3 regions of the Salinicola sp. MIT1003 genome follow, and region 2 is predicted to be linked to each of the others. Evidence: predicted binding sites of a transcription regulator. Region 2 holds the regulator's gene; each other region holds the start of a gene.
What was found. The regulator FliA, encoded in region 2, starts transcription of late flagellar genes. The targets are predictions, from matches to a motif close to CTAAAGTTNNNNNNNNNNCNGCCGATA.

Region 1 (8,028 bases), on a different contig from region 2:
ATCATGAGCTCCTTGGCTCTCGTCAGAGCATCGGAAACACTGTCGAGAACGCTCTCTTCCTGGCTCAGCGAGTTGCGCACCGTCACCCGGCTGTCGCTCTGCTGGGCATTGGTGGCCAACGATTGCGATACCCCGACCGCCCGCGATGCAGCCTGTGGGTCGTCGGAAGGACGCACCACACGCTTGCCGGAAGCGATCTGCTCGCCGACTTCCATGAAAGCGCCCTGCTGGCGGTTCATCGAGCTGACACTGCGCTCGAACATCATCACGGTGCTGACACGCACGGCTCTCTCCTCGAAGGCACCCGATCAGGGCGCGCTCAATCATTATTCAAAAACGGCGCTTCGACAGCTCTCAAGCGCGCAGCCCCAAAATCGTATCCAGGATGGCCGAACCGGCTTCGATGACCTTGGCATTGGCCGAGTAGTACTGCTGATACCGCATCAAATTGGCGTACTCTTCGTCCAGGTTCACGCCCGAGTCGGCCTGCTGGTAGGCGTAAAGCTGATCGCTCAGACCCTGCTGGGTCGTCAGGTTGGCCTCGGTGATGGCCGCCCGGTTGCCCACATCGCTGACCAGCGAAGCGTAGCCGCCACTAAAGGTCGCACTACCGCCAACTAGCTTCTGATTCTGCAGGTCGAGTAACGCCAAGGCATTGCGGTTGTCACCGGAGTCACCGCTTTCCGAAGCGGCGATCTGGCTGGTATCGCTCAGCGCCAGATCGAATCCGGCAGCCGCATTGCGCGTCGGCTGTAGTGTGAAGACGTCGCCTTCAGCCGGGGGCGGGGTACCGGGAGTCAGCGTCACTCCGCCGAAGGAAAAATTGCCATCAGCATCCGGAGAGACATCAGGAAGCTTCTCGCCGCTGCTCAGGTTCTCGACCTTGAGGGAGCCATCCGCCTGATAGGTCAGCTGATAGTCGTCCGCCGTCAACTGGCTGATGTCGCCATACTCGGCATCCAGCGAACCGCTGCCTGCGTTATTGGCACTGGCAATGATGGTCGGGCCACCGATTTCGAAAAACGCTTTGCCGGAATCACCGTTGATATCCACGCCAGCCTCATGCTGGTCATTGAATTCCACTGCCAATGTCACCGCCAACTGACCGAGCTGGTTCTGAACGCTGTCGAGGGTTTCGCTACGAAAGCTCAACAATCCACCCAGTTCACCGCCTTGAATGACGGATTCCTTGAGTGGCGAACGCGAGCCGGCACCATCTTCGTAGGCGATCGTGATATTGGAAGGATCTTCATCGCTCTTGACGGCGACGAGATCGAAGGACTTGTTGCCGGCGACCAGCGGCGTGCCGTTGGATAGCGATACCTGGTAGGTCGAACCATCCTGGACCTGCACGTTGACGTCGACCAGCTCGCCGAGATCACTGACCAGCTTGTCGCGTTGATCCAGCAGCGCGTTGGGCTCCTCGCCGCTTCTGGCACGGGCCAGCGTCACCTGCTTGTTGAGATCGGCAATCTGGTCGCTGAGATCGTTGACCTGGGTGACCACGTCGCCAATCTGGCCGTTGATGCCCTCACGCATGTCGCTGAGATAGCCATCGTAAGCACGGAACTGTGCGACCATGCTGCGAGCGCTGCCCAATACCCCTTCGCGCGCGGCTGCGTCCGAAGGCGCACCGGTCAGATCCTCGAGGCTGGAGAAGAAATTCTGCATCAGCGTGGTCAGACCGGAATCGCTGTCCGCCAGCAGATCGTCGATCTGGTTGACCTGGCTCTGGTAGGTTTCCAGGGCCGACTCGCGGCTATTGACCTGATTGAGCTGCGAACTGATATAGCTGTTGTACTGGCGCTGGATGCCGTCGACGCTGACGCCGGAACCGCCACCCTCGCCGCTGCTGTTCTGTCCCAGCAGCGTCAACTGTCGGCTATAGCCATCGGTGTAGACGTTGCTGATGTTGTTGCTGGTCGTCGAGAGCGCATTCTGCGCCGCGCTCAAACCGCTAAGGCCAATCGAAAACAGGCTCATATCGCTATCCCGTGAAACGCCATGACGATGCTGGCGATGTCCGTGCAAGGTTATGATTTTTATCGGCCGCGAAAGCCGCTTCTTGACCCCTTCAGACAGCGATTTCGCAACCAATTGTTAACGCCGATCAGAAAATCGCCGTGGGCAGATCGTCGGGGCCGAACGGATTGCCGGCATTACTCGCAGTCGCCAGCAGATCGCGACCTGCCCCGGCTTCTAGCGTGCCCAACTGCGCCATGATGCCGCGAAGCTTCTCGGCATAGCGCGGATCCGTGGCATAACCGCCCTGCTGCAACGCCTGAGCCGCCTGGTCGGGTGTCGAAGCCGCCACGACCCCCTGATAGCGAGGGTTGTCGCCAATCAACCTGGCGTAATCGTTGAAGGCATCGGTATAGGAGTCATAGACGCGGAAGCGATCGACCATCTTGACCGGCCGCCCGTCGACATACTCGGTGGTGGTGATAGCCGTGGTGTCGCCCTGCCAGGACTGTCCGGCCTTGATACCGAAGAGATTGTGGCTGTTGCCGCCGCTGGCGGTGGGAATCTCCCGCTGCCCCCAGCCGGTCTCGAGCGCGGCCTGGGCCAGAATCAGCTCGGCCGGCACGCCCGAGGACTGTTCCGCCTGCCTGGCCGGGCCTGCCAGACTGTCGAGGAAGGCGCGGACGTGCGCCGGACGATCGTCGGCCTCGTCTGCCATCGATGCCGATGTCGATGTCGATGACGAGCCGTTGGCCGTGGCAGCGCTGGCGCCGGCGATCTCATGTCGTGACAGGTCCGGCGCAAATCCCGGCGTGCGAAGGCCACCATGCAACAGCCGTGGCGTACCCCGCGGAATGCCGGCGATCAGGGCCGAGGCATCGTCGCCCGTAGCGCCCGAGGCGGCGGGCAGTGCCGAGGTGCCCGGCAGGCCGCTACCCTCGAGCTGCGCCACCAGCTGATCGGCAAGCCCCAGCCCCTTGCCCGCCAGCTGCTGCGCCCACTGCTGATCCTGCATCGAGCGCATCATGTCCATCTGATTGCTATGTAGTAGACCGGACTGGGGGCTGGCATCGCGCATGCTCTTGAGCATCATCTGCAGGAACACGGCCTCGAACTGGCGCGATGCTTCCCTGAGACTCCCCTGCGGCGAGTTGGCCGCACTGTACTTGAGCTTCTGCACGCTCTGGACGTCGAGCGCAAACTGTCCCGAAAGATCGTTGGTGATCGCCATCAGATGATATCCAGCTCGGCGTTGAGCGATCCCGCAGACTTCAACGCCTGGAGAATCGACATCAGATCCTGGGGAGAGGCGCCCAATGCGTTCAGCGCGTTGACCACATCCATCAGATCGGCACTGGTCTGAACCATCTGCAGCGCACCGCCCTCCTGCTGTACGGTGATGTCGGCGTTGGGAACGACCGTCGTGTTGCCACCAGCCAGCGCATTGGGCTGACTGACCTGGGGATTGGAATCGATGACGATCGACAGGTTGCCGTGGGCCACCGCGGCACGATTGAGCGTGACGGTGTCCGACAGCACCACCGAGCCGGTACGCGCATTGACGATTACCTTGGACGGGCCACGCTCGGTAGTGACGTTCACTCCCTGCACGCGAGCCAGAAAGGTGACGCGATCATTGTCGTTGGCCGGCAGCTTCAACTGCACCGTGCGTCCGTCGAGCGCGGCGGCGACCGGCGCGCCGAACTCCTGATTGATCGCCGCGACCATGCGTCGGGCATTCTCGAAGTCGGCATTCTTGAGGAACAGATCCAGCGTGCCACTGGCGTCGCCCAGTCGCATCGGCACTTCCTGCTCGACGAGACCGCCTCCGGGAATACGGCCCGCGGCCAGGTGATTGACGGAAACACTGCTGCCCGCCGCTTCCGCCCCGGCGCCGCCGACGTAGACGTTGCCTTGAGCCAGCGCGTAGACGCGACCGTCCGCCCCCTTCAACGGAGTCATCAGCAGCGTGCCGCCGCGCAGGCTGTCGGCGTTGCCCATCGATGACACGGTGATATCGATCTCCTGCCCCTGGCGGGAGAACGGCGGCAGTCTGGCGGTCACCATGACGGCCGCCACGTTGCGCAGCTGCATGTTGGTGCCCGCTGGCACCGTGACGCCCAGCTGCGACAGCAGGTTGGTGATGCTCTGCCCCGTGAACGGCGCCTGAGTGGTCTGGTCACCCGTTCCGTCGAGACCGACCACCAGGCCATAGCCGACCAGCTGGTTGTCACGTACGCCGGCGAAATTGGCCAGATCCTGAATGCGCTGCGCCTGGGCGCCCAGACTGAACAGCAGGATCGCCAGGAACAGAAGCGCTCTGGCCAACGGCGAGCGACGCAACTGGAATGAACGAAACAGAGCGGACATAGGCATCAGAACGGCGAAATGTTGAGGAAGAAGCGCTGCAGCCAACCCATGGTCTGCGCTTCGTTGATATAGCCATCACCGACATATTCGATACGGGCGTCGGCGACCTGCGTCGACTGCACGGTGTTGGAACCGCTGATCGCGCGTGGATTGATCACGCCGGAGAACCGGATGTATTCGGTGCCCTGGTTGATCGCGATCTGCTTTTCCCCGCGAACCTTCAGGTTGCCGTTGGCCAGCAGATCATAGACGGTCACGGTAATCGTTCCGGTAAAGGTGTTGTTGGCATTGGCGCCCCCCGAACCGTTGAAGATGTTCTCGCCTTCGAGGTCCATGCCATAGTCGCTCAGTTTATCGAGAGGGTCCGGCACCAGCGTCGGCGTGAACGTCGCCGAACCGTCTCGTGACGCATTCGCCGCCGAGCTCTTGCTGGCACTGACCTGTTCGTCGAGCACGATGGTGATGATGTCCCCGATCTGACGCGGACGGCGGTCCTCGAACAGTGGCTGGAAGCCGAAGCGCGCCTGATAGATCGAGCCGTTGGCCTGCGTCGGCGGTGTCGACGGTATCTCCACCGGGGACGAATTCTCGACCACGGAGTGGCGCGGAATCTGGGCACAGCCGGCCACGATCAGCACCAGACAGAGGCCGGTCAGCATCAATACCCTGCGCCACACCGTGGCCAATTCTGCGGTCAGCAACACGCGCCCTTCCCCGGTTTATAGCTGTGTCAGACGCTGGAGCATCTGATCGGATGTTTCGACGGCCTTGCTGTTGATCTCGTAGGCGCGCTGCGTCTCGATCATGCTGACCATCTCTTCCACCACATTGACGTTGGAAGTCTCGACGTATCCCTGATAGAGCACGCCGGCCCCATCCAGACCGGGGTTGAGATCGTTACGCGGGCCAGAGGCGTCGGTTTCCAGGTACAGGTTCTGGCCGATGCTCTGCAGCCCCGTCGGGTTGATGAACGTGGAGAGCATGATCTGCCCCACCTCGTTGCTCTGGGAAGTCCCCGGCTGCATCACGGAAACCACGCCATCCTGGCTGACAGTGATCGACAGCGCGTTCTGCGGGATCACGATCGGTGGATCGACCGGATAACCGCCCGCCGTCACCAGCTGGCCGTTCTCGTTGACCTGGAAGCTGCCGTCACGGGTGTAGCCCGTGGTGCCGTCCGGCATCTGCACGGCAAAGAAGCCCTTGCCGTTGATCGCGAGATCGCGGGAGTTCTCGGTATTCTGCAGACCGCCCTGGGTGTGCAGCCGCTCAGTGGCGACCGGACGCACGCCCGTACCGACCTGCATGCCGGATGGCAGCGTATCGACCACCGAAGATTGCGCACCGGGCTGACGCACGTTCTGGTACAGCAGATCTTCGAAGACGGCGCGAGACCGCTTGAAACCGTTGGTCGAGACGTTGGCCAGGTTGTTGGAAATCACATCCAGCTTGACCTGCTGCGATTCCAGGCCGGTCTTGGCCGTCCATAAAGACTTGATCATGACAAAACCTCATTGTCGGTAAGCCAGCCAGCGGCCAGCCTCAGCTGGTCAGGGTCAACTGGTCAGAGAAAGCAGGCTGTTGGCGCGTTGTTCGTTCTCGTCCGCGCTTTCGATCACCTTCATATGCATGTCGTAACGTCGAGCGCTGTCGATCATCGAAATCATGGCGTCGGTGGCGGTGACATTGCTGCCTTCGAGCGCCCCGGGAACCAGACGCAGGGTATCGTCGGCCGGGATCGGCGCCGCCACGTCCTGCCCCTGGGCCGGTGGCATCCGAAACAGGCCGTCTTCGCCACGCACCAGATTGTCGTTCCCCGGCGCGACCATCTTGAGACGCGCCAACGGCGCGATCGCATCCGGGTTCTGGCCCGGCTCGAGCACGCTGATCGAACCATCCGGCGCGATCGTCACGTCGCCCCCCAACGGTACGACGATGGCCTGGCCGTTGTCGGAGAGCACCGGGTTGCCGAGCGATGTCAGCAGGCCGGTGGAATCGACCTGGAGGTCGCCACGGCGGGTATAGGCTTCGCCGCCGTTCGGCGACTGCACCGCCAGCCAGGTATCGTCGCCCTGCAGCGCCACATCGAGACTGCGCCCGGTGGTACTGATGGTGCCCGGCGTGAAATCGGCGCCCGGCGTCGTCATCATCGAGGCAACGCGGGTCGGCAGGCGCGCCTCGCCTTCCACCGGCACGGCACGAAACGCCATCAGCTCGCCGCGAAACCCGGGCGTGCTGACGTTGGCCAGATTGTTGTTGACCACCGATTGCTGCGCCATCGTCTGGCTCGCGCCACCGCCGGCGGTGTAGAGAATTCTATCCATGCCCTATGCCTTTCATATCGGCGCCTTTCATATCGGCGCCTTTCGAAACCGTGGCTATCGAAACAGTGCTTGTCGAAATCGTATCTATCGAACCCGGCCTATCGAAGCGAGGTCGTTGCCGGCCGACTCGCGACCGGCAACGCCAATGCTGTTGGCGACAGGATTATCAGCGCAGCTGCGCAATCTGATCCATGACTTCGGACTGGGTACGGATCGAGTTGGTGTTGGCCTGGTAGTTGCGCTGCGCAATGATCAGGTTGACCAGTTCCTGCGTCAGATCGACGTTGGAGGCCTCCAACGTTTCGGACTCGATCGAGCCCAGCGTGCCGGTACCTGCAATGCCCAGCAGTTCGTTACCGGAAGCCGCCGTCGCCGCGAACAGGTTGTCGCCGGAAGGCGTCAAACCTTCGGGGTTACGGAAGGTGGCAAGGGCAATCTGGCCCAGATCGACGGTCTTCTCGTTGGAATAGTTACCGACGATGGTGCCGTCGTCAGCGAAGCTGATGCCGACCAGTGCGCCGGCGGCATAGCCATCCTGCGCCAGGCTCTTGACAGTGGAGTCACCGGCGAACTGCGTGCTGCCCGCCATGTTGAAAGTGGCGTTGATCTCCTCGACACCAGTGCCTAGCTCATTGGCGGTGAACGTCAGATCGGGCCAGGTGACCGGATTGGCCGTTGTCGCTTCGCCGTTAATGGTTGCGAGCTTGCCGGAATTGTCGAAAGTCAGCCGCAACGGTGCTTCTGCTGTCGCCGGGTCAGCTACAGATCCGAGGCTATCTGCGGTCAGTACACCATCGAGCGCCGTGCGAGCAACCCAAGTATTTTCACCGGTCTTCTGGAAATAGAGCGTTGCGTTATGCTGCGCGCCCTGGGAATCGTAGACGGTGAAGCTGGTCGAGTAGTTGTAGGCGATGGAGGTCTGATTAGTCGTATCCTCGCCGTTCTTCGCAGTCAGGTCGTTGTAGAGCGTTGCCGTCGAGGTGTCGTCGGCGACCGTGGCGCCATCCAGGTTGAGCAGGATGTTGATACCGGTGCCGGTGGCGCCCGTCGCGCTGGCCGGCATGTCGGCCGCCGGGATGTTGAGCACGCCCGGCTGGCCACCGGTAACGACGCCGGAGTTGACATCGGTGGCATCGGCCAGCCCGTAACCCATCAGCCGCGCGCCCTGGGCGTTCTCCAGGTAGCCGTCCGCGGTCATCGTCAACTGGCCGTTACGCGAGTAGCCCACCTGGCCTTCCTGCTGGAAGCGCAGGAAGCCGTCACCGGCGATGGCGATATCCAGGTTGCGCCCGGTGGCTTCCAGGCTGCCGCTGCTGAAGTCCTGCAGAATGCCGGAAACCCGGGTACCCAGGCCGACGGCGCTGTTGGCGAA
Region 2 (8,028 bases):
ACTTCCCTTGCGCCCTGGCGTACGCGACGCCGTCTTCGCGCTTGTCACGAATGTGACTTGCTGGTCGCGCTGCCGCCACTGCATCCCGGCCAGCGAGCCAGTTGCCCGCGTTGCGACCATACCTTGAGTCATCGCCATTTTCGTCCGGCCGAACGCAGCCTTGCGTTTGCCATCAGCGCCTTGATCGCCCTGCTGGCAGCGCTTTGCTTTCCGTTCATTCGCTTCGAGTCACGCGGTGTCAGCAACGCCATCCAGCTGGCGGATACGTCCTCCAGCCTGGTAGCACTGCACGAACCGCTCGTCGGCATTCTCGTACTGCTGACCATCGTCATATTGCCCGCCGTCTATCTGTTCGCCGTCATCTGGCTGCATCTCGGCTTGCTGCAACGTCGCCCGCTGCCCCGCAGCTATCGCATTGCGCGTGCGCTCACGCATCTGCGTCCCTGGATGATGGCCGATGTCTTCGTGATCGGCGCCCTCGTCAGCCTGATCAAGATCGCCGGCATGGCATCGGTCGACCTGGGGCTGTCGTTCTGGTCTTTCTGCGTCTATGCCCTGCTGCTGCTGCTGACCATGCGCTCGATCGATACCGACTGGATGTGGTTCTCGCTGGCGGGAGAGCCGCTGGCACCGGAGGGCTGCCGCCCCGGCCAACCGGCGGCCGAGCAGGATCTCGCCGGTTGCCCGACCTGCGGGCTGGTCACCCGGTTAAGCCACTTCGGCCGTGGCCGCTGTATACGCTGTGGCGAACCGCTGCGCTTTCGAAGCCCGCATAGCCTGCAAAAGACCTGGGCCCTGCTGATTGCCGCGACCCTGTGCTATATCCCGGCCAATCTCTACCCGATCATGACCACGACATCGCTGGGCGATTCGACTCCTTCGACCATCATTGGCGGTGTGCTGATCTTTCTCGGTCATGGCGATTGGCCGATTGCGCTGGTCATCTTTACCGCCAGCGTGGTGGTGCCGATCGGCAAGGTGTTCGCGCTGGCCTGGCTCTGCGTCACGGTCCGGCGCAGCGGGGAATCCCGATTCAAGCACAAGCGTCAGACGCTCTATCGCATCACCGAGCTGATCGGCCGCTGGTCGATGATCGATGTCTTCGTGGTCGCCATCCTGGTGTCGCTGGTGGATGCCGGGTCATTGCTGTCGATCACGCCCGGCCCAGCGGCGCTGGCCTTTTCCGCCGTGGTCGTCATCACCATGCTGGCCGCCATCAGTTTCGATCCGCGCCTGATCTGGGATGCGCGCAACATGCAGCCTCCCATGCCGGCCGCGCTCAAGCGACAATCCCCCTATTCGCCTGTCAAGGAAGTCGACGATGCCTGATTCGATGCAACGCGCCAAACGGGTGTCGCAATCGCGGCTCTCCCCGATCTGGATAGTGCCGCTGCTGGCCGCGCTGATTGGCGCCTGGATGGTCTGGGACAATTTCTCCAGCCGCGGGCCGTTGATCACCTTGAACATGAAGAATGCCGAGGGCATCGAAGCCGGCAAGACGCTGATCAAGACGCGCAACGTCCAGGTCGGGCACGTGGAGGCCGTGCGGCTGTCGGAGGACCTTTCGCATACCGTCATCACCGCGCGCATGTCCAACGACGCGGGAAGAATGCTCAACAGCGATACACGCTTCTGGGTGGTCAAGCCACGTATCGGACGCGAAGGCATCAGCGGCCTGAACACTGTGCTTTCGGGGGCGTACATCCAGCTCGCGCCGGGCAAGAGCGAAGAGCCCCAGGACAGTTTCGACGTGCTCGAGCAGCCGCCGGTCGCGCCGCCCGACGCCCCGGGTCTGCGCATCAACCTGGTGAGCCAGGTGGGCAACTCGCTCAGCGCCGGGGATCCCATCACCTATCAGGGCTATACCGTCGGTCGCGTCGAGAGTACCGACTTCGATCCCGACAAGCGGGAGATGCGCCACCGCATCTTCATTCAGGCGCCCTACGACAGTCTGGTTACCGATACCACGCGGTTCTGGAGCTCGTCAGGCATCGACGTGCAGCTCGATTCCGAGGGCGTCAACGTCAACCTGGACTCCTTCGAGACGCTGATCAGTGGCGGCGTGACCTTTGGCGTGCCGGAAGACATCACGCGTGGCAACCCCGCCAAGCAGGATGCGACCTATACGCTCTACAACAACGAAGAGAGCGCGCGTGAAGGCACCTACGATCAGTACATCGAATACGTATTGCTGGTCGACGATACCGTTCGTGGGCTCAGCCGCGGCGCGCCCGTCGAATATCGTGGCGTCCGGGTGGGTACCGTGGTCAGCGTGCCCTGGCACTTCACCGCGCCCCAACCCGATTCGTTGACCCAGTTCGCGATTCCGGTATTGATTCGTATCGAACCGCAGCGCCTGGAAAGCAACGAGGATATCAATACGGATATCGACGACCAGGAGGTTCGGAACCGCTTCGAGACCATGTTCAAGGAGTACGGTCTGCGCGCCACGCTCAAGGCGGGCAACCTGCTGACGGGCGCGCTGTTTGTCGATCTCAACTTCAGCGACGACGCGCCTCCCTACGAGGCGATGACGTTCGACGGCAAGCCGGTGTTCCCGACCATTTCCGGCGGCTTCGCACAGATCGAGCAGAAGGTTTCCAATCTGCTCGACAAGCTCAACGAGCTGCAGGTCGAACCGATTCTCGATCGCCTGGACGAGACCATGCAGACCTCCCAGCAGACGCTCGAGCAAGTGCGTCAGATCGCCGAATCGGTCAATGCCATCGTCTCCGATCCCGCGACGCAGCAGTTGCCAGGCAGTCTCAATGACACGCTGGAAGAACTCCAGAATACGCTGAATGGTTTCTCTGCCGGTTCTTCGGGGTATCGTCAGTTGAATGACACGCTCAAGCAGCTGGAGGTGCTGATGCGGGATCTGCAGCCGGTCGCCAAGACCTTGAGCGAAAAACCCAACGCGCTGATTTTCGACCGTGAAGTCCAAACCGATCCCGTGCCGAGGGCTCCCCAATGATGAAGTCGTCCCTGTCTCGCTGGCGCCGAGTTGGCGCCACCGCCCTGCTGACGATCGCCACTATGGCGATCGCCGGCTGTGCTGCCCAATCGACGCCGACCAATCGATATACCCTGCCGAAGACCGACAGTCCGCAGCAGACGGGTGAGCCTTCGTTGCAAGCGCCCGCGCTGGCGGTCGGTCCTGTCGAGGTGGCCAGCTACCTCGACCAGGAAGGGATCGTCATGCAGACCAGCGATATCGAACTCAACGCGGCCAACCAGAACCTGTGGGCCGAGTCGCTGGGGCAGCAGTTGACACGCCGTCTGCGGCAATCGCTGGCGGCGGATCTGCCGAATGTCGTGGTCCTGAACACCGCCCGCAGCGAAGCGGGTGCGCAACGACTGACGCTCAGTGTCGACCAGTTCCAGGGCCGCTATGACGGTCAGGCCGTGGCATCGGGGGAATGGCAGCTTCACGAGGGCAACGACCTGGTGGCGCAGCGTCACTTCGAGGTCACGCAACCCTTGAGCGACGACGGCTATCCTGCCCTGGTGCGCACTCTCGGTGCCGTGTGGAACGATGTGGCGCGGCAGATCGCCGCCGATATCCGCGCAGTCTCGACGACGTCGCCAGTCAACGATTGAGCAGCGCCCAACGACAGAGCAGCGCCCAACGACAGAGCGCCTATCGAACCTGCATGGCAATGTAGTCAGACAAAGTCGCCATGCCGGGCTCGATAGGCGCTCGGGTGCCATCGAATGTTTGCGTGTTTGCGGGTGGGCAGAGATTCCGGCTTCGGCCGGGAGCCGGACGTCGATCAGGGAATCAGATGATCCGTGGCTCAGGCGATCAGTGATTCAGGCGTTCAGTGGTTCAGACGGCTTCGCAGACGCGTTACCGCCTGGCTGTGCAATTGGCAGACGCGGGATTCGCTGACGCCGAGCACGGCGCCGATTTCCTTCAGGTTGAGCTCTTCCTGGTAATAGAGCCCCAGTAACAGCTTTTCCCGTTCCGGCAAGGCATCGATCGCCGCCATCACTTTGGTACGGTTGTCCGCATCGAGCAGTGCCTCCAGCGGCGATGGCAGACTGCCTTCCGCGACCGTGGCGACGCCATTTTCGGTGTCGCTCTCGTCGTACGTCAGCAGAAAACCGTTGTTGGCATCGATCAGCAATTGATGATAGTCATCCCGGGATATGCCCATCTCCTGGGCGATCTCGCGTTCATCCGGCGCCCGCCCCAACTGCTGCTCTAGCCGGCGCACGGCCTGATCCAGCGCCCGGGCGTTTCGCCGCACGCTGCGCGGCATCCAGTCACGACTACGCAGCTCATCGATCATCGCGCCGCGAATGCGCTGATTGGCATAGGTCGAGAAGCTCGCGCCGTGTGAATTGTCGTAGCGCCCCATGGCGTCCAGCAGGCCCAGCATGCCGGCCTGAACGAGATCATCGAGTTCCACGCTGGCGGGTAGACGCACCTGGAGGGAGAGCGCGTGGCGTCTCACCATCGGCATGTACTGCTCAATCAATGCGTGCTGATCGATTTTGCCCTGTGCGGTATACATCGAATGGCCTCGTGCAAAACACCTTACGGTCATGGGGGCATGACCTATACCCATTATGCCGCGCGGACGCCAAGCCAAGGCGGCAAACTGCCTGTTTTCCAGTGGCTATTTCGGCTGTTTGTCAGCCTCACTGGCGATAGTCGACGATCAGTTGCCCGCCGGTGATCACCCGATCGCCACTGGCATGCTTTCCCGGTGGCCACAGGAAACGCAGCCGGAACGGAAGGGACGCGGCCCGCCCCGCAAAGCGCTGCGTTTCGCCTCGCGATCGAACCAGCGGTAGACAGAGCTGGCCATGGCAGAGCCAGGTCTTCAACGTCGGCGCGGGCGCATCGGTCTCGAATACCCAACGAACGGCCGCGATCTCGGCCTGCTCCGCCGATGACGGCAGCGTGATCGGCGCACTTTCCAGGGGTCGCTCCGACACCACGACCGTCTGGCGCGGCAGTTGGCCTACCCAGGTGCTCTGGGCCGCCGAAGCCGGCGCGATCGTACTTATGACGACCGTACCCATGGCAACCGTACCTATGACGACCGGCCGTCCCATGGCAATCGCCCCGCCTAGCATGCGAATGATCATTGCGCGCATTCTCGGCACCAGGGAAGACGTTCGCAGCAGCAACGCCACCGTCGACACCGCAGATAGCGCTCTCTTCCTCACCGGTCGAATACCGACCGTCATGACGACGGCGCCCCGATGGTCGTCGTGACTCGCAAGTTGCGATCGTCGGGAATTTCAGCCTGGGAAAGCACGACCAGAGACTTGATCTGGCGACGCAGGAAACGCGCCAGCAGCGCCCGCAGGCCGTGTTGAACGACCAGCACGGTCGGTTCGTCACGGTTCTGCTGTCTCTCCACCGCGGCGGCGGTCTGCTGCATCAGTGTTTCGGCCAGCCCCGGTTCGAGCGCCCCACCGTTGTTGAGCGCTTGCGCCAGGACCTGCTCCAGCCGCGGCTCCAGCCCCATCACATGCATCGGCTCGCGTCCCGGGAACCACTGCTGGGTGATCGCCCGGCCCAGCGCAACACGCACCAGCGCGGTCAATTCATTGGCATCCGACTGCTGCGGCGCGTACTCCGCCAGCACATCGAGAATCGTGTGCATGTCGCGGATCGGGACGTCTTCGGCAAGCAGGTTCTGCAGGATGCGTTGCAACGTCGTCAGCGCCAGCAGCTTGGGCACGACGTCTTCCACCAGCGACTTCTGCTGCTCCGCCACCTTGTCCAGAAGCTGCTGAACCTCGGCGCGTCCCAGCATGTCACCGGCGTTTTCATGCAGCAGATGATTGAGATGCGTGGCGATCACGGTGCTCGCGTCCACCACGGTATAGCCGTAGATCTGGGCCCGTTCCCGTTGCGCCGTATCGATCCAGTAGGCGGTCAGGCCAAATGCAGGGTCTTGGGTCTTGGTGCCGTCCAGCGTTCCGGAAACCTGGCCCGGGTCGATTGCCAGCCACTTGCCCGGAAATGCCTCTGCACGACCGACTTCCACGCCTTTCAGGGTGATCACGTAGGTGTTGGGGCTGAGTTCGAGATTGTCGCGAATATGGACGACCGACGGCAGGAAGCCGACATCCTGGGCGAACTTCTTGCGCACGCTCTTGATGCGTCCCAGCAGTTCTCCCTGCTGGCGCTGGTCTACCAGCGGGATCAGGCGGTGCCCCACTTCCAGGCCCAGGGTATCGACCAGTTGCACGTCGTCCCAGCTCGCCTCCGGCGTTTCCTGCACTGCCGGCGGTGCCTTTTCTTCCACCGCGCGCACGGCCTTGACCTGCTCGCGTCGGGACATCCACCAGCCCAGCGATCCCAGGATCACGGCAAACAGCAGGAAGACCACGTTCGGCATGCCAGGGATCAGACCGAGCAGCCCCATGACGCCAGCCGCGAGGAACATGACCCGCGGGTTGTTGAACAGCTGACTCAACAGCTGCTGCCCGACGTCCTGATCGGTATTGACGCGCGATACCGTGACGCCCGCCGCCGTCGATATCACCAGCGCCGGAATCTGGGCGACCAGGCCGTCGCCCACGGTCAGCAGGGTATAGGTCTTCACGGCTTCGCCGAATGGCAGGCCATGCTGCGCCACGCCGATCATCAACCCGCCGATCAGGTTGATCACCATGATCAGCAGGCCCGCCATGGCATCGCCGCGGACGAACTTGCTGGCACCGTCCATGGAGCCGTAGAACTCCGACTCCTGATTGATCTCGGTACGCCGCCTGCGAGCCTCTTCCTCGCCGATCAGACCGGCATTGAGGTCGGCATCGATCGCCATCTGCTTGCCGGGCATGGAATCCAGGGTGAAGCGCGCGCCCACCTCGGCGATTCGCCCGGCACCCTTGGTGATGACCATGAAGTTGATCACCACCAGAATCAGAAACACCACCAGGCCGACGGCGAAGTTGCCGCCGATCAGGAACTCGCCAAAGGCCTCGATCACCTTGCCCGCGGCATCGCCCCCCTCGTGCCCTTCCATCAGCACCACCCGGGTGGATGCCACGTTCAGCGACAGTCGCAGCAGCGTCGAGAACAGCAGAACCGCCGGGAACGCCGCGAAATCCAGCGGCTTTTCCGTGAACATGCTGACCAGCAGCACCATGATCGACAGTGCGATATTGAAGGTGAAGAAGAGGTCGAGCGCGAATGGCGGTAACGGCAGGATCATCATGCTCAGGATCATGATGATCAGTACAGGGCCCGCGAGCACCTTGTATTGCGTTTCTGCCGGCCATTTGCGCTGACCGAACCACTGGGTGAGCGCGTTCATTCACTCTCCTTGGATGAATCTGACGCCGCTTCGTCGAGCTCTGGCGGCACGGGCAGGTCGCGGGGGGTTGGCGGTATATCGCCACCGTCGGTTTCGACCTGTTTGAGACGGAATGCCCAGGCCAGGACTTCGGCAACCGCCGTATAGAGGTCGCCGGGAATCTCCTGTTCCAGATCGACGTGATGATACAGGGCGCGTGCCAGCGGCGGCGCCTCCAGCCTTGGTATGCGATTTTCGTCGCCCAGTTCCCTGATCCTGGCAGCGACGTGATCGGCCCCCTTGGCGACGACCCGAGGAGCGGACATGGAATCCTGCTGGTAGCTCAGCGCCACGGCATAGTGCGTCGGGTTGGTCACGATCACGTCGGCGGTCGGTACCTTGCTCATCATCCGCCGTCTCGCCATGGCCTGCTGCTGGGAACGTATGCGGCCCTTGACGTGCGGGTCGCCTTCGCTCTCCTTGTGTTCCTGGCGAATGTCCTCGCGGCTCATGCGCAGCTTCTTGCTGTGACTCCAGAGCTGATAGGGAACATCGATCAGGATAACCAGTATCAAAGAGGTCACGATGAGCGCACATCCCACGGCCGCCAATCGCATCGCCGTGGCCAGCGCCTGCTGGATCGGCATTTCCATGAGGCCAAGCAGCGTACCGTGCTGCGACCAAAGATACGCCACGCCGACGCCACCAACCAGCATCGACTTGGCGATGGCCTTTGCCAGTTCCGCCAACGCCTGCGTCGAGA
Region 3 (8,028 bases), on a different contig from region 2:
GTGCGCTCCCCCATGGCCAAGGCCAAGAACGGTGCCTTTCGTCACGTCCGCGCCGAGAATCTCTCCGCAGCGGTAATGCAGGCGCTGTTCACTCGCAACGCGAAGCTCGACCCGGCCGGCGTCGACGACATCCTCTGGGGTTGCGTCAACCAGACCCTGGAGCAGTCGATGAATATCGCACGCAACGCCGCCATTCTGACCGGCATCCCGCGTTCGGTACCGGCGCAGACCATCAATCGCCTGTGCGGATCGTCAATGAGCGCGCTGCATATCGCAGTGGCCAACATTCGCGCCGACATGGGCGACTGCTATCTGATCGGCGGCGTCGAGCACATGGAGCACGTGCCGATGGATCACGGAGTCGATGTCAATCCGGCGGCCAGCAAGAGCACTGCCAAGGCGGCGATGATGATGGGCTTGACGGCGGAACTGCTGGGCAAGATGCACGGGGTGACTCGCGAACAGCAGGACCAGTTCGGGCTGCGTTCTCATCGACGCGCTAGCGAGGCCAACCGTCAAGGCTATTTCGACAACGAGATCGTGCCGATCGAGGGACACGATCAGCAGGGCTACCGCAGTCTGATCAAGCACGACGAGGTGGTACGCGAAGACGCCAGTCTCGAACAGATGGCATCGCTCAAGCCGGTGTTCGATCCCAAGAACGGCACGGTGACCGCGGCGACCTCGTCGGCGCTCTCCGTTGGCGCTTCGGCGCTGATGGTGATGAGCTACGAGCGGGCGAAATCTCTGGGACTGGAGCCTCTGGCGAAAGTCGTCTCGACCGGCGTGGCCGGCTGTGATGCCTCGATCATGGGGTATGGCCCGGTTCCGGCGACGCAGAAGGCGCTGGCAGCCGCCGGTCTCAAGATCGGTGATATCCAGACGGTCGAGCTCAACGAAGCCTTCGCGGCACAGTCGATCCCGGTGCTGAAGGATCTCGAACTGCTCGATCGCCTGGATGAGGCGGTCAACCTGCATGGTGGCGCCATCGCGCTCGGTCACCCGCTGGGCTGTTCCGGAGCGCGTATCTGCACTACCTTGCTCAACGTCATGCGTCAACAGAACACTACGCTCGGCCTGGCGACGATGTGTATCGGCATGGGGCAGGGTGTGGCGACGGTGTTCGAGCGCGTATAGGGTTCGAATCCGCATGCAAGGTGCCAGTCGAAGTCGGTATCCAGTCGAAGTTGGTATCCAGTCAAAGTTGGTAGCCAATCGATCGCCGCCTCGTCTATGCGAGGCGGCGTTTTTCGTGGATTCGAATGAACGTAACTGGGTCTTGGTGACAAGCTCAGTCAAGGAACTGCAGCCGATCGCTGGCGATACGCGCCTTCGACCCGTAGCGCCAAGGGAGGTTGTCACGTCCATGGCCGACCGGAAGCCCTGCGTAGAGCGGCAGGCCGCGAGGGGCGATCCAGGTCTCGAACAGCGTCTCGATCTCGAGATCCCCGTAGGGGACGCAATTCTCGAAAGTGCCGATGCAGACGGCAGCGGCGGTGTCCAGCGCGCCGGAATGGACCAGCTGCCACAGGTCGCGCTCGAGCCGGTAGTAGGGCTCGCCAACATCTTCCAGAATCACGATCGCCCCGGGCGGTGCGCGAAACGCCAGCGAGGTGCCGGCAACGCTGGCCAGGGTCGCAAGATTGCCGCCGACGAGCGGCCCTTCGATCGCCGCCGCTGAAACTGTCGAAACAGGCGTCAACGCCACGCTCTCCGGCGACCGACCCTCGAGCAGTCCGAGCAGGGCGCTGAAATCTCGGTGGCTCGCGGTGCGCAGGTCGGCATCATCGCTGGCGAGCTTCACGCCCTCTTTCATCACCGGGCCATGGATGGCCGGTAAGCCGTGGCGATGGCACTGATCCAGTAACACGCTGAGATCGGAGTAACCGATCAGCGGTTTGCGAGAGAGCCGGCTCCAGTCGATTTCGGTCGCCAGATGGGCGCAGCCATAGCCGCCGCGAACGGCCCAGACGGCATCGGTGTCGGGATCGGCGTAGGCATCGTAGAGCGTCTGGAGGCGATGCTCGACGCTCCCGGCCAGGTAGTGTCGTTGATCCTGCAGCCGGTCGGGAAAGCGAACGGCGATACCGAACGACTGCAACGCCCGGGCGGCTTGTTCCAGTACATCGGGCCGGGTGAAGGAGGCGGGAGCGATCAGGCTGAACGTCGGGGACATGGGCAACGGCTTCACGAAAGCGGGCGAATGAATGAAAGCTTCGCACGTTACGCCAGCTCGGCGCCCGACGCTACCGGCCGTTTTCTTTCCCCGGCGTGACGCGTCATGCGACTGGCAGAGAGGTTTCGCTGGGAGATGCGATCAGAGCTCTCCCTTCAGTCGCTCCAATAGCTGTTCCACCGGCATGGGGCGACCCAGATAAAACCCCTGGTATTGCTTGACGCCCAGTGTCTGCAGCAGTTGCCACTGTTCTTCGGTCTCGACGCCTTCGGCAACGGTTTCCATGCCGAGCAGATTGCAAAGTTCGACGATGCCTGCCAGCAGGTCGCGTGAACGCCGGTCCGCTTCCAGGCCGTGCATGAAACTGCGATCGATCTTGATGGTGTCGAAGGGCAGTCGCTTGAGATAACCCAGCGATGAGTAACCGGCGCCAAAGTCATCCATCGCGACACGGAAACCTTGGCTTCTGAGATGCTTGATCCGGGCTTCCGGTAACCGCGTGTCTTCCAGGAACACGGACTCCGTCACCTCCAGTTCGATCTGGTCGGCCGTGATGTGGTGGCGTTGGCAGGCACTGCGTAGCGTATCCGCCAGCTTGTCGTCCATGACATGCAGCGCGGAGATGTTCACCGATACCGGCAACGGATTACCCGTGGCGGCCAGGCGGGCGGCATATTGGGCGGCGCGGTCGATGGCCAGGTTGCCCAGTGCCGACGCCATTCCGTTGTTTTCGGTCAGTGGTACGAAGACGGCAGGGGGCACTTCGCCATGGTCTTCGGTCATCCAGCGCGCGAGCAGTTCGGCGCCGATCATCCGGTTGTTGCCGTCGAACTTGGGCTGGACCACGAAGTCGAGAGCGTCCTTGGCGATGGCTTCCCGCAGGTGGGCGAGCATCGACATCTGTTCCAGGCTGTGATGCTTCAGCTGCTCGTGATAGACGACGATGGCGTTCTTGCCCCGGTTCTTCGCCGCATACATGGCGACATCGGCATGCTTGAGCAGAGTCTCTCCGTCGCGCCCGTTCTGCGGTGCGTGAACGATGCCGATACTGGCGGTGACGCTGATCTGATGCCCGCCGATCACCATGGGGTGGGACAGCGCTTCGAGCAGGCGTTGGGCGATCCTGTCGGCGAGTTCCATGTCGCTGCCCACCTCGATGACCACGACGAATTCGTCGCCGCCCCAGCGCGCAACCAGATCCTTGCTACGCACCGTGGCGCGTAGCCGCTTGACGATGATTTTCAGCAGAATGTCGCCCGACTGGTGCCCCAGCGAGTCGTTGATGTGCTTGAAACCATCCAGATCGATGAAGAGGACCGCGAGTCCGTGTCCAGGCAGGAGCCTGAGCAGCCGCCCGTTCAGCGTCTGCTGCAGCGTCGCACGATTGGGCAGTTGAGTCAGCGTGTCGATCCTGGCGAGATGCTCCAGCTCCCGCTCGGAGCGCTTGCGTGCCGAGATGTCCCGTAGCGCGGCGATATAGTGAGTCTCGCCAGTTTCGTCCAGCGTAAAGTGGCTGAGGGTCAATTCCACGGGAACGGGTGCTGCCCCTTCGACATGGAAGAGTCCTTCGTAGTGCTGGATGCGATCGTTACGCGCGACCGTCGCCGGGTCGGAGCGCAGCACATCGGCATCTATGTACTGCTGCAGTGCGCGGCCGAGTATCGCGCTCGGTGGTAACCCCCCGAGCGTGGTGAACGCGTCGTTGATTTCCAGAATGCGCCAGCGATTGTCGACGACCAGCATCGAATCGCGCGAGGCGGCGAACGCATGCGCCCGGACGCTACCATGAGGCCGCTGGTCACGCGGATCGTCGAGGACTTCCCAGGTGCCGGTTGCCGCGAGAGGGGAGGCGCCATCGTCGCGCGAGGTGATCGCGCCGCGGATGCGCCACCAGATCGATGGCTTGGTGGCGTCGGGTTGTATCAGTACGTCGACGCGGTTCTGCTGACCGTCGTTCATTCGCCGCCATAGGGTGATCAGCCGCCGACGCTCGGCCGACGGCATCGTCTTCAATAGCGTCCACCAGTCAAGACGCAGAAGGTCGCTATCGCTTCGTTCGGCTATCGTGCCGCAGAGAAAGCTGCGTTCGGGGGCAGACCATCGCCAGTAGGAGGTCCGGGCTGCGGCCATGGCTTCCAGCGCCCATTGCTGATGTGTGTCGAGATCACCGGCCATCGCGTTTTCGAAAGGCGGGGCAGGCAGCACTGATTCTCCGAGGCTATCTGCTCCGAGGCTATCGTCGGTGTCTTGTGGCGAACCGCGTTGGAATTCATTGTCGGTGGACATGGGACGGGATCTCGATCGCACTCGAATGACAAAAAGCGAATCATGGAAGGTGATTCGAACTCTATCGGCTCATTTCGCTAAAACTTGATGGTTCTGAACGCTATGGGTCCTTGCCGTGGCGCTCTTTCCGAAAGCTCGCACCTTGATGCCATGTAGCCTATAGCAGAGCCGTCATGAAGAGTGACAGTACGGCCAGAAAGCTGACGACGAAAAGAGAAGACCTCAGTGTCGCCAGATCCATGGCGTAACAGAGACCATGGCCGATCCGAGCCAGCACGAAGACGACGCAGGCGATATCCGCAAGCCTGCCGCCACCCGAGGTCTGCATGGCAACGATACCCGCGGTGAACAGCGCCAGCGCCTCCCAGGCGTTGCTCTGCGCTGCCCAGAGACGCGCGCCTTTACCTGTCATCTGCGCATATTGCTGGCGTGGATGATGATTATCCAGGTGGCCGAATTCCCGGCGCCTGACGCTGCTGCCCCAGAATGCCAGCCAGAAGGGCAATAGCGCGGTTATCAGCAGGCACCATAGTGGCAGGCTCATTGCATTCCCTCTTGCATTCTCTCGGTCGATCCCGCCGAACGCCTTATCCGGCGATTTTTAGTCAAGATAGCAGATCGTTCTTCGATCGTACGGTTGTCGAATACGGTCGATCGGGACCTGAAAATATTGGCGCTTCGACCGCTTCGACCGCTTCGACCGCTTCGACCGCTTCGACCGCTTCGACCGCTTCGACCGCCTAGTCATCGGAGCATTGTCCGATATTTCTTTTCCCAACCTGGTCCGGTTCAGACATCGTCGCTCGGCGCTGCCCGTTCTACACGCTCCAGAATGCTTGCCACCTCCGCCAGTGTCGATGTGTCGAGTTGATCGGTAGTGGCCTGCAAATAGGTGCGATCCTCGAGATAGAGGCAGAGCGTTTCGATGAAGCGAATGCGCAGATCATAGAGCGAGGAGCGGGCGTCGAGGACATCTACCAAGTCTCTCAGGCCGAGAGATTCGCCGCGAATCGCCGCCTGCAGGAACAGACTGCCGGATTCCACCGAGCGCTGCAGGGCCTCCAGCTGGCGCAGGTCGCCCTGCATGCTGAGCAGGCGCTTGCGAACCTCCTGCTGGGCCAGTCGGCGTTCGTTCTCCGTGCTGGCCGCGCTGGCTCGTGCCGTCAGCTCTCCCTGGCGGATACTGGCGGTGGTATAGCCACCCTGGTAGATCGGCAGGTTCATTTCCACGCTGGCCGAAAGATCGTTGCTGGTTCTCAAGGCATCGCTACTGTCGACATCGCTGTAGCCGACCACCAGGTTGAGTTCGGGATAGCGTGACGCGCGTCGCACGTCGGTATCCCTGTCGGCGACGCGCTGGCGCTCGGCGGCCAGGCGCACCTGCACATTATTTCGGCTCAATGCCAGCCAGCTCTCCAGCGGGCGAGATTCCGGTGAGATGTTCAGATTCTCCGGCGTATCGACCAGTACCGGATCAAAGGGAAGCGCAACGCCGGTCAGCCTTTCGAGGTCGCTCAGAGCGTTGGTCAGGTCGTTTTCCGCCGATGTCTGGTCGGCGACCGCCTGATCCAGCCGCGACTGGGACTCCAGCAGGTTGATACGATCGCCGATACCCAGGTCGTAGGCGCGCTGGGCCTGGCGCTGCTGCAAGACCAGCGACTCGCGCTGCGCGATCAGCAAGCCCAGCTTGCGCGAGGCCTGGTAGGCATCGAGATAGGTTTCCACCACCTTGACCGCGAGGTCACGCTCGGCGACGGCCACCTGCAGCGCCGCCGCATCCATCTGCGCACGAGCCTTGCCGACCCGGCGCCAGCGCTCGAGGCTGAACAGCGGCTGTGTCAGCCGCAGTTCCCAACTGGTGTCCCGCGTCCTGCCGGAAACGCGATCGTCATAGACCTCGTCCGGATAGTCATCGGGATTGTCGGTGTAGATATTGTCGGCGTCCGTGTAGCGATAGGCAGCGGTGGCATCGAGCCGGGGGCGCAACCCTGCCTGCGCCATCGGCACTTCCTGCGCCATCGATTGGCTATCCAGGCGCTGGCTCTGCAAGCCGCTGTCGTAGGTCAGCGCCAGGGCGACCAGTTGTGGAAGGGACGGTAGCGGTGCTTCGATCTTGAGTGGCTGGGCATGCGCCGTGGCGATCAGCGTCGCCAGACAACCGGTCAACGCCCATTGACGAATGGATGGCATCACTCTTCTCGCATCGCGCGTGCCAGCATGTCGCTGAACGGTTTGAACATGTAGCTGGCAAAGGTGCGGTCGCCGGTCTTCAGCATGACTTCGGCAGGCATGCCGGCCAGCAGCTGCATCGACGAAGTCATTTCGGAATGACCCACGTCGGTGACGCGGATGCGGGCCTTGTAGTAATGGTTGCGTGTTGCCTCGTCTTCGAAACTGTCTGCTGAAACGTGGGCGACTTCACCTTCGATCACATTGGATAGCCGCTGGTTGAAGGCACTGAAGCGGATCTCGGCAGGTTGTCCGATGTGGACATTGTCGATGTCGCGATCCGGGATTCGCGCTTCGACGATAAAGGCTTCGTTGGCCGGGACGATTTCCATCACCGTATCGCCGGAGCGAATGACGGCGCCCTGGGTGTGGACCTGGAGGCCGACGACGGTTCCCGAGACCGGCGCGACGATAGCGGTACGCTGAACCTGATCGCGCAGCGCGGTGACCCGCTCCTCGGCGTCCGTCACCTGGGACTGGACATCCTTGAGATGTTCGCCGACTTCCTGGTGATACTCCTGTCGACGAATTTCCTTCTGGAACCCGTTCTCGCTGATCTGCGAACGTAGCTGCGCCACTTCCGCGCTATGCTGGGCGTTTTCCCCCTGATACTCGAGCACCTGGCGTTCGAGCTCGCGCAGGCGCTGGTTGTCTCCAAGCCCCTCCTTGAACAGCGTGCGATAGTCGCCGGCTTCTCCGGAAAGCGAGTTGATCTTGGACCGATTGACCTGCTGCAACCGTTCGAGACCGGCGATCTGCTCCTGCATCTGGCGAGCCTTCTCGTCCAGTGCGGACAGCGCGTCCTTCAACGACTGCCGGCGGACCTGGAACAGACGCTGCTGCACGTCGACCACGGCCTGCACCCGCGCCGACACGTCATCGAGCAGGATATCGGGAAACGTCAGCGTGTCGCGGTCGCTCTGCTCGGCCAGCAGGCGGACCTCGCTCGCCAGGGCAATACGGTATTCCGACTCGGCAATCGAGAGCTTGGCCAGCGGCTGGGTGTCGTCGAGCACGATCAGCGAATCTCCGGCACTGACCTGATCGCCATCCTCGACCAGGATGCGTTTGACGATGCCGCCCTCGAAGTGTTGAACCTTCTTGGTCGAGGTCTCGACGGCCACCGATCCCGGCGCCACCACCGCGACCGCGAGATCGGCCGTGACCGACCAGAGCACGAAACCGCCCAGGGCGAATACCAGAATGGCCAGACCCCAGCGTCGGCTGGTGCGATCGCTGGTGGGCAACTGAGGGGCAGGAGCCCCGAGCGCTATCGGCGCGGCAGATGAAATCGTCATGACGTCGGCGGTTCCGGGGGGAGAGGAAGAGATGATCGC

Region 1: a site for FliA is predicted at 2,044-2,070, ahead of flgK (flagellar hook-associated protein FlgK). Genes of this name have one in related genera too.
Region 3: a site for FliA is predicted at 4,525-4,551, ahead of BC443_RS02950 (GGDEF and EAL domain-containing protein). Genes of this name have one in related genera too.

What each region holds. Positions count from the first base shown of each region.
Region 1 covers NZ_MCAP01000012.1:76,598-84,625, forward strand. Annotated here, with positions in the region: gene flgL (flagellar hook-associated protein FlgL) at 1-284, opposite strand, end outside; gene flgK (flagellar hook-associated protein FlgK) at 355-1,983, opposite strand; gene flgJ (flagellar assembly peptidoglycan hydrolase FlgJ) at 2,111-3,193, opposite strand; gene BC443_RS07660 (flagellar basal body P-ring protein FlgI) at 3,193-4,338, opposite strand; gene BC443_RS07665 (flagellar basal body L-ring protein FlgH) at 4,338-4,991, opposite strand; gene flgG (flagellar basal-body rod protein FlgG) at 5,052-5,834, opposite strand; gene BC443_RS07675 (flagellar basal body rod protein FlgF) at 5,889-6,656, opposite strand; gene flgE (flagellar hook protein FlgE) at 6,823-8,028, opposite strand, start outside.
Region 2 covers NZ_MCAP01000004.1:88,096-96,123, reverse strand. Annotated here, with positions in the region: gene BC443_RS02235 (paraquat-inducible protein A) at 58-1,329, shown strand; gene pqiB (intermembrane transport protein PqiB) at 1,322-2,974, shown strand; gene BC443_RS02225 (ABC-type transport auxiliary lipoprotein family protein) at 2,971-3,600, shown strand; gene BC443_RS02220 (RNA polymerase sigma factor FliA) at 3,822-4,520, opposite strand; gene BC443_RS02215 (flagellar protein FlhE) at 4,648-5,109, opposite strand; gene flhA (flagellar biosynthesis protein FlhA) at 5,199-7,286, opposite strand; gene flhB (flagellar biosynthesis protein FlhB) at 7,283-8,028, opposite strand, start outside.
Region 3 covers NZ_MCAP01000006.1:13,575-21,602, forward strand. Annotated here, with positions in the region: gene fadA (acetyl-CoA C-acyltransferase FadA) at 1-1,137, shown strand, start outside; gene BC443_RS02945 (LD-carboxypeptidase) at 1,292-2,176, opposite strand; gene BC443_RS02950 (GGDEF and EAL domain-containing protein) at 2,318-4,462, opposite strand; gene BC443_RS02955 (MAPEG family protein) at 4,620-5,006, opposite strand; gene BC443_RS02960 (TolC family protein) at 5,252-6,652, opposite strand; gene BC443_RS02965 (HlyD family type I secretion periplasmic adaptor subunit) at 6,652-7,989, opposite strand; gene BC443_RS02970 (type I secretion system permease/ATPase) at 7,986-8,028, opposite strand, start outside.